Regions from separate parts of the Polaromonas sp. P3_B4 genome, predicted to be linked through region 2. Evidence: predicted binding sites of a transcription regulator. Region 2 holds the regulator's gene; each other region holds the start of a gene.
What was found. The regulator sigma-54, encoded in region 2, starts transcription at its own class of promoters, with help from an activator protein. The targets are predictions, from matches to a motif close to TGGCANGNAANCTGCTTT.
Positions count from the first base shown of each region.

Region 1: a site for sigma-54 is predicted at 2,163-2,180, ahead of glnK (P-II family nitrogen regulator). Genes of this name have one in related genera too.
Region 3: a site for sigma-54 is predicted at 2,920-2,937, ahead of AC1DVV_RS07280 (formate/nitrite transporter family protein). Genes of this name have one in related genera too.

Region 1 is NZ_JBFUGQ010000003.1:83,209-88,490, reverse strand. It holds gene AC1DVV_RS20135 (OmpA family protein) at 1-147, shown strand, start outside; gene AC1DVV_RS20130 (YifB family Mg chelatase-like AAA ATPase) at 191-1,735, opposite strand; gene glnK (P-II family nitrogen regulator) at 2,317-2,655, shown strand; gene AC1DVV_RS20120 (ammonium transporter) at 2,688-4,226, shown strand; gene AC1DVV_RS20115 (SMP-30/gluconolactonase/LRE family protein) at 4,452-5,282, shown strand, end outside.
Region 2 is NZ_JBFUGQ010000004.1:77,600-82,881, forward strand. It holds gene AC1DVV_RS21705 (SPOR domain-containing protein) at 1-25, shown strand, start outside; gene AC1DVV_RS21710 (thiol:disulfide interchange protein DsbA/DsbL) at 154-801, shown strand; gene lptA (lipopolysaccharide transport periplasmic protein LptA) at 961-1,587, shown strand; gene lptB (LPS export ABC transporter ATP-binding protein) at 1,602-2,393, shown strand; gene AC1DVV_RS21725 (RNA polymerase factor sigma-54) at 2,539-4,074, shown strand; gene AC1DVV_RS21730 (THUMP domain-containing class I SAM-dependent RNA methyltransferase) at 4,116-5,282, shown strand, end outside.
Region 3 is NZ_JBFUGQ010000001.1:1,516,431-1,521,712, reverse strand. It holds gene AC1DVV_RS07295 (ketopantoate reductase family protein) at 1-823, shown strand, start outside; gene AC1DVV_RS07290 (GlxA family transcriptional regulator) at 836-1,816, opposite strand; gene AC1DVV_RS07285 (dienelactone hydrolase family protein) at 1,944-2,762, shown strand; gene AC1DVV_RS07280 (formate/nitrite transporter family protein) at 3,097-3,909, shown strand; gene AC1DVV_RS07275 (bifunctional protein-serine/threonine kinase/phosphatase) at 3,973-5,282, shown strand, end outside.

The DNA.
Region 1 (5,282 bases), on a different contig from region 2:
GCCGGCATGCTCCTCGGTGTCTATCGCCACCTTGGCAAGGGGGTGAAGGTTGGGGTGGGATACAACTTCACCAAGTATTCCGATGACCTGACCGACCTGTCTTACCGCAGCCGGGGCTGGTTCCTGAATGTGCTTGCCACCTATTGAACGTTTGAAATTAACAGGCCTTCGCGCGGTTGTGCGGCGGCGGTCAATGGGCTGCCTTGAGCGCCCGGCGGTACTGCACGGCTTCCGCGACGTGGACGACCTGGACGGCCTGTGCGCCTGCGAGGTCGGCAATCGTCCTGGCCACTTTCAGGCAGCGATGAATGCTGCGGCCTGACCACCCTAACCGCGCTGCTGCTGTGTTCAGGAATTTCGCGGCCGCGTCATCGAGCTGGCATTGCGCATCAATGGCCTGGCCTTCCAGTGCCTGGTTGGTGGTGCCCTGCCGGGCAATAGCACGATCACGTGCCGTGGCAACCCGGGCCCTGATAACGGCGGTGGCCTCGCCCGGCGCCGCGTTGACCAGTTCATCGGCTGCGAGCGCACCCACCTCAACATGCAGGTCGATGCGGTCCAGCAGCGGGCCGCTGAGCTTGCCCTGGTAACGCGACACCTGTTCGGGCGAACAACGGCAAGCCCGCAAGCTCGAGCCGAGGTAACCGCAGGGGCAAGGGTTCATCGCTGCAACCAGCTGAAAGCGCGCCGGGAACTCGGCGCGCTGGGCGGCTCGCGAAATGGTGATGGTGCCGGACTCCAGCGGTTCACGCAGGGCTTCCAGGGCTGCCCGCGGAAACTCCGGAAGCTCATCCAGAAACAGGATGCCGCGGTGCGCCAGGGAAATTTCACCAGGCCGCGGCGGGGAACCACCACCGACAAGCGCAACGGCGCTGGCCGTGTGGTGAGGCGCGCAGGTGGGGCGTATCGCCCATTTGTCCAGCGTGAACCGGCCGCCCAATGACGCCACCGCTGCGCTTTCCAGCGCTTCTTCGGTGGTCATGGCCGGCAGAAGGCCCGCAAAGCGCTGTGCCAGCATGGATTTTCCGGAGCCTGGGGCGCCCATCATCAGTACGCTGTGCCCGCCGGTCGCGGCAATTTCCAGGGCGCGTCGGGCCGCCGCCTGGCCTTTGACGTCGGCCAGATCAGGATACGGGGACTGCCCCGAAGGCACGATCGGCTTGACGCGAGACCAGCCTTCCCCTGCTTCGATCGGGGTGTCGCCCGGCAAAAATTGCCTCACCACATCGAGTAAATGGTGCGCCTGAAAGATTTCGGCGCCGGGGACCAACGCTGCTTCCTGGGCGCTGGCCTCCGGTAGCACCAGCTTCGGCAGCTTCTCGGCGGCCAGCCGTTCCGGGCGCGCCAGGGCGAGGCTCATGGCAAGCGCTCCCCGAATGGGCCGCAAGTCGCCGCCCAGCGACAACTCGCCGGCGAACTCATAGCCTTCCAGTTTGCGGGCGTCGATCTGGCCGCTGGCCGCCAGGATGCCGAGCGCGATGGGCAGGTCGAACCGGCCGGAATCCTTGGGAAGGTCGGCGGGTGCCAGATTGACCGTAATGCGTTTATTGGCGGGAAATTCCAGTCCGGCGTTCTGGATGGCCGAGCGCACGCGTTCACGCGCTTCCTTGACTTCCGTTTCCGCAAGCCCGACCAGCGTAAAGCTGGGCAAACCGTTGGCAAGATGCACCTCCACCTGCACCGGCCTTGCTTCCAGGCCCAACAAGGCGCGGCTATGCACTAAAGACAAGCTCATTCGAAACTCCCTCCCTCAGAGGCGGCATCACAACTGAACCCGAGGCCATCCCGGGTTGCAGGCGCACCAGACCTTCACGTAAGACGAGTATCGCCTAGCGAGGGAAGCCACCCGCCGGTTCACCAGAAAGGTGTGCCCCACTGCATCCGATAGCGGCACTCACTTTTGTCCCGCGCACTTGCCTGGTTGTGTCAGTGCCGGGATCCGCCGTGGCATTCCTGCCGCCGATCTCCTGGTGCTGACCGTCCCAGAAACGAACGTTGCAGAAGACCGCCGTGCACTAAAGACAGGCTTGGTGATGCCTTTTTGGTTTTATGCTCCAAAATTGTGCGCTTGACTGCCCTTTATTGGTGCATCATATCCGGCGCAATTCGCGGAGGTTCGCTCGAAGTTCAAGGGCAGGCCGGTCATCCATGCAAAGCGTCTTTGGCACGTTACCTGCTAAGAAGTCCACGCAAGTTGCCAACCTTTGGAGCTTCTACGGAGACTCCATCAGCAATGACTCGTACAAAAGCCTTAATCCGGCTGAGGTGGTGCTTGACGATGCTGCTTCCCTATTCATCCCTGGAGGAAACCTGAAAATGAAACTCGTAACGGCCATCATTAAACCGTTCAAGCTGGACGAAGTGCGTGAAGCGCTTTCCGGCATTGGCGTGCAAGGCATTACTGTGACTGAAGTCAAAGGCTTCGGCCGCCAGAAAGGCCATACCGAGCTGTACCGCGGCGCCGAGTATGTCGTCGATTTTCTGCCCAAGGTCAAGATCGAAGCAGCAGTCTCCGACGAGCTGGTGGATCGCGTGATTGAAGCGGTTGAGGGCGCCGCCCGCACCGGCAAGATCGGCGACGGCAAGGTTTTTGTTTACAACCTCGAGCAGGTCGTGCGCATCCGTACCGGTGAAACCGGCAAGGAAGCGCTGTAAGGCTTACCCCAAAAAACGAAGAGAACATAGACATGAAAAAACTACTTGCCTCCCTTGTACTGGGACTGAGCCTGCTGACGACCGGCGCCGTGATGGCGCAGGCCCCGGCAGCTGCACCCGCCGCTTCCGCCGCAGAAGCCAAGCCGGCTGAAGCTGCTGCTTCCGCCGCCGCGCCTGCCGCAGCGACAGCACCCGCCGCTGCAGCAGCAGCCTCTGCACCGGCTGCCGCTGCGCCCGTTCCCAACAAAGGCGACACCGCCTGGATGATGGTTTCCACGCTGCTGGTCATCATGATGACCGTGCCCGGCCTGGCGCTGTTCTACGGCGGTCTGGTCCGCAGCAAGAACATGCTGTCGGTCCTGATGCAGGTCATGGTGACGTTCTCGATGATCGTCGTGCTGTGGTTTATCTATGGCTACAGTCTGGCCTTCACCGAAGGCAACGCCTTCTTCGGCGGCTTCGACCGGCTCTTCATGAAGGGCATCTGGGACAACGTTGCGGGCACCTTTGCCAATGGCGCCACCTTCAGCAAGGGTGTCGTGATCCCCGAGATCGTGTTCGCCGCCTTCCAGGCTACATTTGCCGGCATCACCTGCGCGCTGATCGTCGGCGCCTTTGCCGAACGCATCAAGTTCTCCGCAGTGCTGCTGTTCATGGCAATCTGGTTCACCTTCAGCTACGCACCTATCGCCCACATGGTCTGGTTCTGGATGGGCCCTGACGCCTACACCGGCAAGGAAGTCGCCGACGCCATGAGCGCCAAGGGCGGTTATATCTGGCAAATGGGCGCCCTGGATTTTGCGGGCGGTACTGTGGTGCACATCAACGCCGCTGTCGCCGGCCTGGTCGGCGCCTTCTGCATCGGCAAGCGTATCGGCTACGGCAAGGAAGCCATGGCCCCTCACAGCCTCACGCTAACCATGGTCGGTGCCGCATTGCTGTGGGTGGGCTGGTTCGGCTTCAACGCCGGCTCCGCCCTGGAAGCCAACGGCTTCGCCGCCCTGGCCTTCATCAATACGCTGGGTGCTACCGCTGCCGCTGTGCTGGCATGGTGCGTCGGTGAGGCGCTGATGCGCGGCAAGGCCTCGATGCTGGGCGCAGCGTCCGGCGCCGTCGCCGGCCTGGTGGCCATCACGCCCGCAGCCGGCAACGTCGGCATCGGCGGCGGCCTGATCATCGGCCTGATCGCCGGCTTCGCCTGCCTCTGGGGTGTGAACGGCCTGAAGAAACTGCTGGGCGCCGATGATTCGCTCGACGTGTTCGGCGTGCATGGCGTGGGCGGTATTCTGGGCGCGCTGCTCACCGGCGTTTTCAACTCGCCAGCCCTGGGTGGCCCAAGCTTCGTGGGTGACTGGGTGACCGCCACGGCCGTGACGCCTGACGCTTACACCATCGCCGGCCAGGTCTGGATCCAGGCCAAGGCCGTGCTGATCACCATCGTCTGGTCCGGTGTGGTTTCCTTCATCGCCTTCAAGGTGGTTGACCTCACGATCGGCCTGCGCGTCAGCGAAGAAGACGAACGCGAAGGCCTGGACATCACCTCGCATGGTGAGACCGCCTACAACCGTTAATTCATAGTCAGACGAATTCGGGCTGCCCCAGGGCAGCCCCCTGATTGAGTATCTCCTTTGGATGTTCAGCCCGCTGGCGCAAGCCGGTGGGCTGTTTTTTTTGGCGCGTGCCTTGTGGGCGTTGCATGATCGCCGGGATTGGGTTGCGGGGGCGTTTCCGGCTGTGGCCCTGCCGGTGCTAACCTTGGGTGCCTATCCACTTTTCAGCCTTTCAAGGAACGCCGCATGACATGGCAAACCGTTGTTGCACAACCCAGTGAACTGGGTGAATCGCCGTTCTGGCATCCCGACGAGCAAATGCTGTATTGGGTTGACATTCCAGGCCGGCAGATTCACCGCTGCAACGTCTTTATGGGGACGGTACAAAGCTGGCCCATGCCGTCGGAGCCCGGCAGCATTGCGCCGGCCCGTACACAGGGGCAAGGCAGTGGCCTGGTGATCGCATTGCGCGACGGCATTTACCGCGCCCGCGAGTGGGGCGCCGAGCTCCAGCAACTCATGCGGGCCGGCCATGACACTGCCACGACGCGGTTCAACGACGGCAAGGCCGATCCGCGCGGCCGCTTCTGGGCCGGCACGATGTACGAACCACGGGACAAGTCCGTGGCCGAGCTTTTTTCCATCGACTGCCGCAATAGCCTTGTGCCTGCGGTAGAACGCAAGGCAGGCGGCGCCATCATCGCCAATGGCCTGGCGTGGTCGCCGGACGCCGCAACCGTGTACTGGACGGACACCCCCACGCACACCACACATGCCTGGGACTGGGATGCCGACAGCAACGCCATGGCAAACCGCCGCGTTTTCCACCAATGGCCCGGCAAACCCGCCGGCTGGCAGTTCGGCATGCCCGGTTACGGCGGGCGGCCCGACGGCGCTGCGGTGGATATCCAGGGCAACTACTGGGTGGCCATGTTTGAAGGTGCGCGCCTTCTCAAGCTGTCGCCGGCAGGAGAGTTGCTGGCTGAAATTCCCGTGCCGGCGCAATGCCCGACCATGCCGTGTTTTGGCGGCGACGACCTGCAAACGCTTTACATCACCACGGCACGCTACAACCGG
Region 2 (5,282 bases):
CGCGCTGGTCCGGGTCCAGCGCTGAAGCCCTCGTCCAACGATAGGCTGAACTTTTCACGAGGCTGGTGTACAAACCCCTATACCCCGCGCCACGAGGCATCCGCCAGAGGGGCGGTTTCCGGGCTATTTCTGTCATTCCAGGAGAAAAATCTGATGCAACGCCGTGAGTTTTCGTTTTCAGCCGCCGCCCTGGGCGGCATCGCCGCCCTGCCCACCCTGGCACAAGCCCAGGCCAAGGCCTTCAAGGACGGCGAGGATTACCTGACGCTGGACAAGCCGGCGCCGACCGAAGCCGCCGCCGGCCGGGTCGAGGTGGTGGAATTCTTCTGGTACAACTGCCCCCATTGCAACGCCTTCGAGCCGCAATTCGAAGCCTGGATGAAGCAGATCCCCAAGGACGTGTCCGTGCGGCGTGTTCCAGTGTCCTTCCGGCCCGATTTCGAACCTCAGCAGCGCCTGTATTACGTGCTTGAGGCCATGGGAAAAATTGAGGAACTTCACAAGAAGGTGTTTGCCACGATTCATGTGGAAAAACAACCGCTTAACACGCCCGAGCTGATAGCTGCATGGGCTGAAAAGCAGGGCCTCAACAAGGCCAAATTCGTTGAGTTCTACAACTCCTTTTCGGTCGCCTCCAAGGCGCGCAAGGCCACACAGCTGCAGGACAGCTACAAAGTGGCCGGCGTGCCGTCGCTGGGTATCGCCGGGCGTTATTACACCTCGTCGGACCAGACCCAAACCATGACCCGCGCGCTGCAGGTCACAGATCACCTGATCGCCCAATCCCGCAAGGCCAAATAAAGAAAGCGCCCGCGGCCGTGCGCCGCGCCAAACACCGGCTCAAAAAACCCGCCCGATTTCCGGCGGGTTTTTTTATGCCCCTAATATTCCCCGTGCAAGCCATTCCCGCAGCTGGCATGGCTACAATGACCCAACACCAAGCAGCAAGATTCGTGCCTTATGAAACACCCCATTTTTTCCCTCATCCTGCCGGTCATCCTGGCGCTGGGGTCGGCTTTCCCGGCCGCTGCCGAAAAAGCTGATCGGGACAAACCCATGAACGCGGAGGCAGATGCCCTGCGTTATGACGACCTGAAGCAAACCAGCGTTTTTACCGGCAATGTGGTGATCACCAAGGGCACGACCATCGTGCGCGGCGAGCGCGTTGACGTCATGCAGGATCCCGAGGGCTACCAGCAGGCGGTGTCCGTCGCGGCGCCCGGCAAGCTGGCGTTTTACCGGAAAAAGCGTGACGGCGTAGACGAGTACATCGAAGGCGAAGGCGAACGCATTGAATATGACAGCCGCGCCGACCTGGTGAAGTTCATCAAGCGGGCGGTGGTGCGCCGCTACAACGGTGCCACCCTGGTGGACGAAACCACCGGCAGCCTGATTGTTTATGACAACAACACCGACGTCTTCACCGTGGATGGGGGCGCGCAAAACCGTACGGCCAGCAACCCCACGGGGCGGGTTCGCGCCATGCTGTCACCCCGCGCGACAGCCTCGGCACCCGTTGCGGCACCGCCCGCAGGCCCAGCCCCGGTTCTGCGCCCCAGCACGACGCTGGGCAATGAAAAGAACTAGAAAGACCTGCACAGATGGATGTGGTGACTGACACTTCAGCGGCCCCGGCCGCTCCTGCCCTGACCCCCAGCCGCCTTGTTGCGCAAGGTCTGCAAAAATCGTACGGCAGCCGCAAGGTGGTGCAGGACGTTTCGCTGTCCGTGCAAAAAGGCGAAGTCGTGGGCCTGCTGGGCCCCAACGGCGCGGGCAAAACGACCTCGTTCTACATGATCGTGGGCCTGGTGCGCGCCGATGCAGGCGAAATTTCCATCGACGGCGAGTCGGTCGAGCACATGCCGATTCACCTGCGTGCCCGCCTGGGCCTGAGCTACCTGCCTCAGGAAGCGTCGATTTTCCGCAAGCTCACGGTGGAAGAAAACGTGCGTGCCGTGCTGGAGCTGCAGCTCGACAAAACCGGAAAACCGCTGGGGCGCGCAGACATCGAGTCGCGGCTCGACGCCCTGCTGCAGGATTTGCGGGTAGATCATTTGCGCAATTCACCGGCACCGGCGCTCTCGGGCGGCGAGCGCCGCCGGGTCGAAATCGCGCGGGCGCTGGCAACCCAGCCGCGCTTCATCCTGCTGGATGAGCCCTTTGCCGGTATCGACCCCATTGCCGTGATCGAAATCCAGCGCATCATCGGTTTCCTCAAATCGCGCGGCATCGGCGTGCTGATCACCGACCACAACGTGCGTGAAACACTGGGCATTTGCGACCACGCCTACATCATCAGCGACGGCCACGTGCTGGCGCAAGGCACACCGTCCGAGATCGTGAATAACGCCGATGTGCGCCGCGTCTATCTCGGCGAACACTTCAAGATGTAGAACATGGTTCCCCCCTGTTGTCGCTCACTTCGTGTAGCTCCCTCTCCCCCTCCGGGGACGGCGCCTGCGGCCTGGCAAAGCCAGTTCCGCGGCGCCCGCTGGTTAAAGACGTATTGCCTCAACCTTCCGCAAGTTTGAAAATCCAGTGAAACAAGGTCTGTCACTCCGCGTCTCGCAGCATCTTGCGCTGACACCTCAACTACAGCAGTCGATCCGGCTGTTGCAGCTGTCGACGCTTGAGTTGAGCCAGGAGGTCGAGCAGATGCTCGACGAAAACCCGTTTCTGGAAGTGTCGGAAGAGACGGCGGTGCGCGAAGAGTTTGGGCTGGAGCACATCAACACGCCGGTAAGCCAGGACAGCCGCGAGTTTGAATCTGCTACGGATTCGATAGCTGGCGGCGCAGACGAGACTAGCGCTACAGCCCCGAATGACGCAGAAGTCAGTGCGGAGCCCAAGCTCGAGGAAAGCTGGGAAGGCGATGGCACGGTAGAAACCACGCCCGACGACAGCGAGTGGGGAAGCGACGCACCGGCGCGCAAGAACAACAATGAAGAGAGCGAAGCCGAGGCCTCCGACCTCACGGGCAGCCATGAGTCGCTGCAGGACCACCTGCACCGGCAATCGCTGAGCTTGCGCCTGTCGGAGGAAGACCGTGCCGCGCTGCACTTCCTCATTGAATCGCTCAACGACGACGGCTACCTTGAAGACAGCCTGGCGTCGCTCGCGGCCGGTCTTGCAAGAGATGACATGGCGCAGGCGGAAGAACTGGAGCAGCGTTTTGCGATGGCGCTCAAGCTGCTGCACCACATGGAGCCTGCCGGTGTCGGTGCGCGCAACCTGGCGGAATGCCTGAGCCTGCAGCTGCTCGACTGCAAGGACTGCGAAGAAACCCGCGCAGCCATTGCCATGTGCAAGCAACCCATGGAGCTGCTGGCCAAGCGCGATGTCAAGCGCCTGTCGCACCTGTGTGGGTTCACCGAAGCCGCCATCAAGGGCGCGATCACGGTGATAGGCCGGCTCGATCCCAAGCCCGGGCGCCGCTTCGTGAATGTGGAGCGCAACCTGATCGTGCCCGACGTCATCGTCATCAAGTCGGGCCGGGGCTTCAAGGTTTCGCTCAATGGCGACGTCATGCCGCGCCTGCGCGTGCACGACATTTATGCCAATGCCCTCAAGCAGCACAAGGGCCAGGGCGGCCAGGCGCTGCAGCAGCGCCTGCAGGAGGCCCGCTGGTTCATCAAGAACATCCAGCAGCGCTTTGACACCATCCTGCGCGTGAGCAGTGCGATTGTGGAACGGCAGAAAAATTTCTTCACGCACGGTGAACTCGCCATGCGCCCGCTGGTGCTGCGCGAAATCGCCGACGAGCTGGGCCTGCATGAGTCCACCATCTCCCGCGTGACCACGGCCAAGTACATGGGCACCCCTTTCGGCACCTTTGAGCTCAAGTATTTCTTCGGCTCCGCGCTCGGCACCGAAACCGGCGGCAATGCTTCCAGCACGGCGGTACGCGCGCTCATCAAACAATTTGTCTCGTCCGAAAGCCTCAAGAAACCGCTCAGCGACAACCAGATTTCCGAAATGCTCAAGGAGCAGGGCATTGAATGCGCACGCCGCACCGTGGCCAAGTACCGCGAAGCCCTGCGCATAGCGCCCGCCAACCTGCGCAAATCACTCTAGCCGCCCAATCAGGCCGCGCTGCCCGTCCCTCAAAGTCAGTCATGAATCAACTCCAATTGTTTTTACCGTGCGCCGCAGGCGTCGAAACCCTGCTGGCCACCGAGGTCAAGCGTGTCACCGGGATCGACGGCAAAGCCTGGCGCGCCGGCGTGCAGCTGCAGGCGTCGTGGCGCGACGCGTTGCAGCTCAACCTGCACAGCCGGCTGGCGCAGCGTGTACTGATCGAACTGCAGCACAACCAGTACCGCAGTGAGCAAGACCTCTACAACGCTGCTGCCAACGTGGCCTGGGAAATCTGGTTCACGCCCAAGCAGACCTTCAAGGTCGAGATCACCGCCCAGCACAGCCCGCTGCAAAGCCTGAACTTCGCGGCGCTGAAGATCAAGGACGCGATCGCCGACCGCTTTCGCGCCAAGTTCGACGACGTGCGCCCCAGCGTCGACACGCGCTGGCCCGACGTGCGCGTCTACGTGCACCTGACGACGGACACCGTCACGGTCTACATCGACACCTCGGGTGAGCCGCTCTTCAAGCGCGGCTGGCGTGAAGACAAGGGTGATGCCCCGCTGAAGGAAACCCTGGCCGCCGCCATGATTGCCGCCAGCGGCTGGGACCAGCTCTGCAAAGAAGGCGTGCCGCTCTATGACCCCTGCTGCGGCTCGGGCACCATCGCGATTGAAGCCGCGCAGATCGCGTGCAACATCGCACCCGGCATCAACCGCCGTTTTGCCTTCCAGAAGTACCTGCCTTTCCAGGGCCATGTCTGGGACGGTCTGCTCGACCAGGCCGAAGCCGCCATCACCGAACCTACCGCGCCGGTGTTCGGCAGCGACGTGTCTTTCCGCATGGTTGACTTTGCCGAGCGCAATGCCGAACGTGCCGGTGTGGCCAATGCGGTGGAATTCCGCGGCGGCGACGCGCTGCAGCGTATGCCACCTGCGCCTTCGGGCGTGATGCTGGTGAACCCGCCTTACGGCGAACGGATCGATGTGGCAGGCGTGGCCGGCATCACCGGCCTGCAGGGACGCGACCAGCGCCGCCAGCAAGGACATGCCGAAGGACGCGTGCAGCAGGACCACCGCAACCAACCCATCGATGAATTTGGCCAGCCGCTGAACCGGGACAGCGGCGATCGGGGCGACACGCGTGAAGAGCCCGCCTTCGAGACTTCGCGCGACCGTTCTGCCAATCCCGGCCGCGAACAGGCA
Region 3 (5,282 bases), on a different contig from region 2:
GCTGATCGCCCGGCCCCGGCATGCTGACGCCATCCAGAGTGACGGCCTGCACATGGAAACCCGCACTTTCGACGAACACGTGCGCCTGGCCGCCAGCAGCGAACCCACCGCCGTGCAGGGCGCCGACCTGGTGCTGTTCTGCGTGAAATCCACCGACACCGAAGCGGCCGGTGCATTGATCCGGCCGCACCTGGCACCGGATGCGCTGGTGCTGTGCCTGCAAAACGGCGTGGACAACGCCGACCGCCTGCGCACCGTGCTGCCGCAGCACGCCGTGGCGGCCGCCGTGGTGTACGTGGCCACCGAAATGGCCGGCCCCGGCCACGTCAGGCACCACGGCCGCGGCGAGCTGGTGATTGAGCCGGCCAGCCGGAGCGAGGCCGTGGCCCAGGCCTTCATCGCAGCCGGTGTGCCGGTTGAAATCTCCAGCAACGTGCGCGGCGCGTTGTGGGCCAAGCTCATCCTCAACTGCGCCTACAACGCCGTCTCGGCCATCGCGCAGCTGCCGTACGGCAAAACCGTGCAAGGCGAGGGCGTGAAAGACGTCATGCGCGACGTGGTGGCCGAATGCCTGGCCGTGGCAGAGGCCGAAGGCGTGCAGGTGCAGGGCGACATGCACCTGGCCGTGGACAAACTGGCCGGCAGCATGCCCAACCAGTTGTCATCCACCGCACAAGACCTGGCGCGCGGCAAACCCACTGAGATCGACTACCTCAACGGGCTGGTCGTCAGGCGCGGTGAAGCGCTGGGTGTGGCCACGCCGGCGAACCGGGTGCTGTGGGCTCTGGTGAAGTTGATGGAGTCCAGGCAGGCCCTCACCTGAATCGCCGGGCTCTCAAGCTCTTAACCCCGCCGCCCGGTATCGGCTCGGGTTGGCGCCCGCCGCCTTGTGCATCATGCGCCGGAGCGCCGTGGCATCTTCGTAGCCCACTTGCTCGGCCACGCGTTCGATGGTCATCCGGCTGGACTCAATCAGCATCCGCGCGCGATTGAGCCGAACGCTTTGCACCAGCGCCATCGTGCTCTTGCCCGTGGCTTCACGCACATGGCGTGACAGCGTTCGCTGCGACATCGCGAATTCGTTTGCCAGTGCCTCCACGCTCGGTGGGCTGGGCAGGGCGGATTCGATGCGCGCCACCAGGCGGGCCACCAGTGCGTTGCCGCTGGAGAGCATGGCCGGCACCACAAAAGGCGCTTGCGCCTGCCGCCCGTCGATCAAGAGGATGCGTCCTACAGCCTCGGCCAGGGCTACCCCGAACTGCTCGCGTAGCAAATGCAGCATCAGGTCGGTTTGCGCAAAGGCGGCACCTGCGGTGCTCACCGGGCCGTCGGCGCACACCATCCGGTCGGCATTGACGGTACAGGCCGGCTCCCGCCTTCGAAGCTCCTGCGCCAGCCACCAGGAGGTGGTGACCCGGCGCCCGGCCAGCACACCGGCCGCCTGAAGCAAAAAAACCGCCGAGCACGACGCCGCAACACGGCCACCGTGCGCAGCATGCGCGGCGACGGCCTGAATCACGCGTTGCGCGTCTGCGGTGGCCAAGCCGGTGTTGAGGGCCTGCGGGTTGTCCAGGCCCAGGCCCGGCGCGATCCAGGTGGCAGCATCGGGCCGGTAGCGCCGGGGCAGGGCCGCGGTGTCTATGTGAAGGCCCGAGCTCAGCGGCACCGGGCCGCCGGTGGCTGACAACACGCGCCAGGTGGGGCGCGCCAGCTTCATGCGCGGCGCGAGGGCAGACGCGGCCTGCAGGATATCGAGCGTGGCCGCCACGCCGGTGGCAAAGGTGCCCGGCAGCAGCAGGAGGGTGAAATCTCGCATTGGCTGAAAAGGCCTTAAACATGTCGAAATAGACACTGGGAGTTTACGCGCGTGCGGTGCCAAATTCATCTGTTCCATGAATTCCACGGACGCCATTGCTCCCACCGTTCGCAAAGCAAGGACACCGATGACAACGCGCAAGCTGACCGAAGACGACTCCCTCGAGGATTTCACCCAGCGCGAGATCACGCTCGACGGCATCACCAGGAAGGTCTACCTCATGGGTACAGGCCCGGCCGTGATCGTCATGACCGAGATGCCCGGCATCAGCCCGCACGTGGCGCGCTTCAGCCGTTGGGTGCGCGACGCAGGTTTTACCGTCTACATGCCGTCGCTCTTTGGCCGCGACGGCGCCGTGCCGCGTGCCGATGAAGGCGCGGCCATCTTTCAGCGCGCCTGTGTCAGCGCCGAGTTCCGCGCGTTCGCGTCCAACCAGGCCAGCCCGGCCACGCAGTGGCTGCGGGCACTGGCAAGGCTGGCGCATGACGAGTGCGGCGGCCCCGGCGTGGGCGCCATCGGCATGTGCTGGACGGGTAATTTCGCCCTCACGATGATGCTGGAGCCTGCCATGCTGGCGCCGGTGCTGTGCCAGCCGTCGCTGCCGCTCAATGATCCGGCCGGCATCGAAATTTCGCCTGCGGACATCAAGGCCGTCCGCCAGCGGCTGGACCGCGAGAACCTCACGGTGCTGGCCTATCGGTTTGAAGGCGACAGCTTTTGCAGGGCCCAGCGCTTTGCGGCCTATGCCGAGGCGCTGGGCGACCGCTTTGTGGGCCGCGTGCTGCCCGACAGCGCCGCCAACCCCGACGTGCCGCCGTTCTTTGCGGCGCACGTGAAGACACCGCACAGCGTGGTCACCGCCCACCTGATCGACGAGGCGGGCCAGCCCACACTGGCGGCGCGTGACGAGATCCTGGCGTTCTTTGCGCAGCGGCTTGCGCCTTAGCGCCTGTATCCGGCAGTGGCCCAGCTGGCACCAAAATATTTAAAGATGGACACCTCGATGCACAAATTTGGGGCAGTCACTCCCTTCGCAGTGCCAAAACGACGGGTAAAAGCGTCGCTAAAGCGTCGGCAAGCCCGGATTCGCGGTGTTTTGTTAGCGGCACGGTATGTGCTTGCATCCATCAGGTCAGGCTAACGAAGGCCTGCGCAGGGTACGGCAAGCTTCGCAGTGCCCATCGATCTGAATGGATAACGTCGTCCACTTCGGTCTTCAAATCTTTTTGAAGATCTCGAAGTGGATTTTTTTTTGGCAAAACAGGACTTAGAGGGATCGTATGGCTTATTTAGTGCCTTCGGAATTTGTGACCAAGATGGTGGATGCGGGTGAATCCAAAATCTTCATGTCCACCCGCGACACCGTTATCCGGGCCTACATGGCCGGCGCCATCCTGGCTCTGGCAGCCTGGTTCGCCGTCACCATCAACGTGCAGACCGGCCAGCCCCTGCTGGGCGCCGTGCTGTTCCCGGTGGGTTTTGTCATGCTGTACCTGTTCGGCTTCGACTTGCTGACCGGCGTGTTTGTGTTGTGCCCGCTGGCGCTGATCGACAAGCGCCCGGGCGTCACGCTCAAGGGTGTGCTGCGTAACTGGGGCCTGGTGTTCGTCGGCAACTTCGCGGGCGCCTTCACGGTGGCGGTGATGATGGCCATCTACGTCACCAACGGCTTCTCGACCGAGCCCAGCGCCGTGGGCAAGGCTATCGGCATCGTGGGCGAGAGCCGCACGCTGGGCTACCAGAAATACGGTGCGAACGGCATGCTCACGCTCTTCGTGCGCGGCATGTTGTGCAACTGGATGGTGTCGGCCGGCGTGGTGGGTGCGATGATCTCCACCCAGGTCAGCGGCAAGGTGATCGCGATGTGGATGCCCATCATGCTGTTCTTCTACATGGTGTTTGAGCACTCCATCGTGAACATGTTCCTGTTCCCATCCGGCCTGCTGCTGGGCGCGCATTTCACCATCATGGACTACCTGATCTGGAACGAAATTCCGACGGTGCTGGGCAACCTGGTGGGCGGCCTGGCCTTCACCGGCTTGACGCTGTATGCCACACACATTAAAACCGGACCGACACGTTCTTTCAAATAATCCGCCTCCAAAACAAAGGCCCTCGCGCATCTTGCATGCGCGGGGGCTTTGCCGGTACCCCACATGTCCAGTGAACTGAAGATATCGGCAGGTCAGTATTCGGACAAGGGCCGCAAGGAAACCAACCAGGATTTCCACGGTATCTATGTACCTAAAGAGCCGCAACTGAGCGCCAAGGGCATCGCCGTTGCGCTGGCCGACGGCATCAGCAGCAGCGCCGTCAGCGACGTGGCCAGCCAGTACGCCGTCACTGGTTTTCTTGAAGACTATTACTGCACCTCGGAGGCCTGGTCGGTCAAGACATCGGCCGAGCGGATCTTGAGCGCCACCAACTCCTGGCTGCATGCCCAGACGCAGAAAAGCCAATACCGCTACGACAAGGATAAAGGTTATGTGTGCACGCTGAGCGCCATGGTCATCAAGTCGACCACCGCGCATATTTTTCATGTCGGTGACTCGCGCATTTACCGCCTGCGCGGCAAGGCACTGGAACAACTGACCAGCGACCACCGTGTATGGATTTCCCAGGGCCAAAGCTATCTGGGCCGCGCGCTGGGCTTCAAGCCGCAGCTTGAGATTGACTACCAGACCCAGCAGGTGGAGCAGGGCGACATCTTTCTTCTGGCCACCGACGGCGTGTACGAACACGTCAGCGAATACGACATGGCCGGCCTCATCCACATCTGTGCCGACGAGCCTGGCGGGCTGGATATGGCCGCCAAATCCATCGTTGAAAAAGCCCTGGAGCGAGGCAGTGGCGACAACCTCACGGCGCAGATTGTCCGCGTCGATGAGCTGCCCAACAGGCAGGCCGGCGAGCTGCTCCAGCAGCTGTCGGGCTTGCCGCTTCCGCCCATCCTGGAGGCCAGGACGCAGTTTGACGGCTACACCATCGTCCGCGAAGTGCACGGCAGCAGCCGCAGCCACATCTACCTGGCCACAGACAATGACACGGGCGCGCTTGTCATCCTGAAAACTCCGTCGATAGATTTGGGTGGCGACCCGGCCTACCTTGAAAGGTTTTTGACGGAAGAGTGGATCGCCAGGCGCATCAACAGCGCGCATGTGCTGAAGCCTTATGTGCCGACCCGAAAGCGCCATTACGTGTACGTGGCCACCGAATACATAGACGGGCAAACACTGAGCCAGTGGATGATTGACAACCCCAGGCCCGGCCTGGAAGCCGTGCGCGGGCTGGTGGAGCAAATCGCCAAGGGCCTGCGCGCGTTTCACCGGCTGGAGATGTTGCATCAAGACCTGCGGCCCGAGAACGTCATGATCGACAAGACCGGCACGGCCAAAATCATTGACTTTGGTTCAACCCGCGTGGCCAGCCTCATGGAAGCAGACGCGCCCGGCGGGCACAACGACAT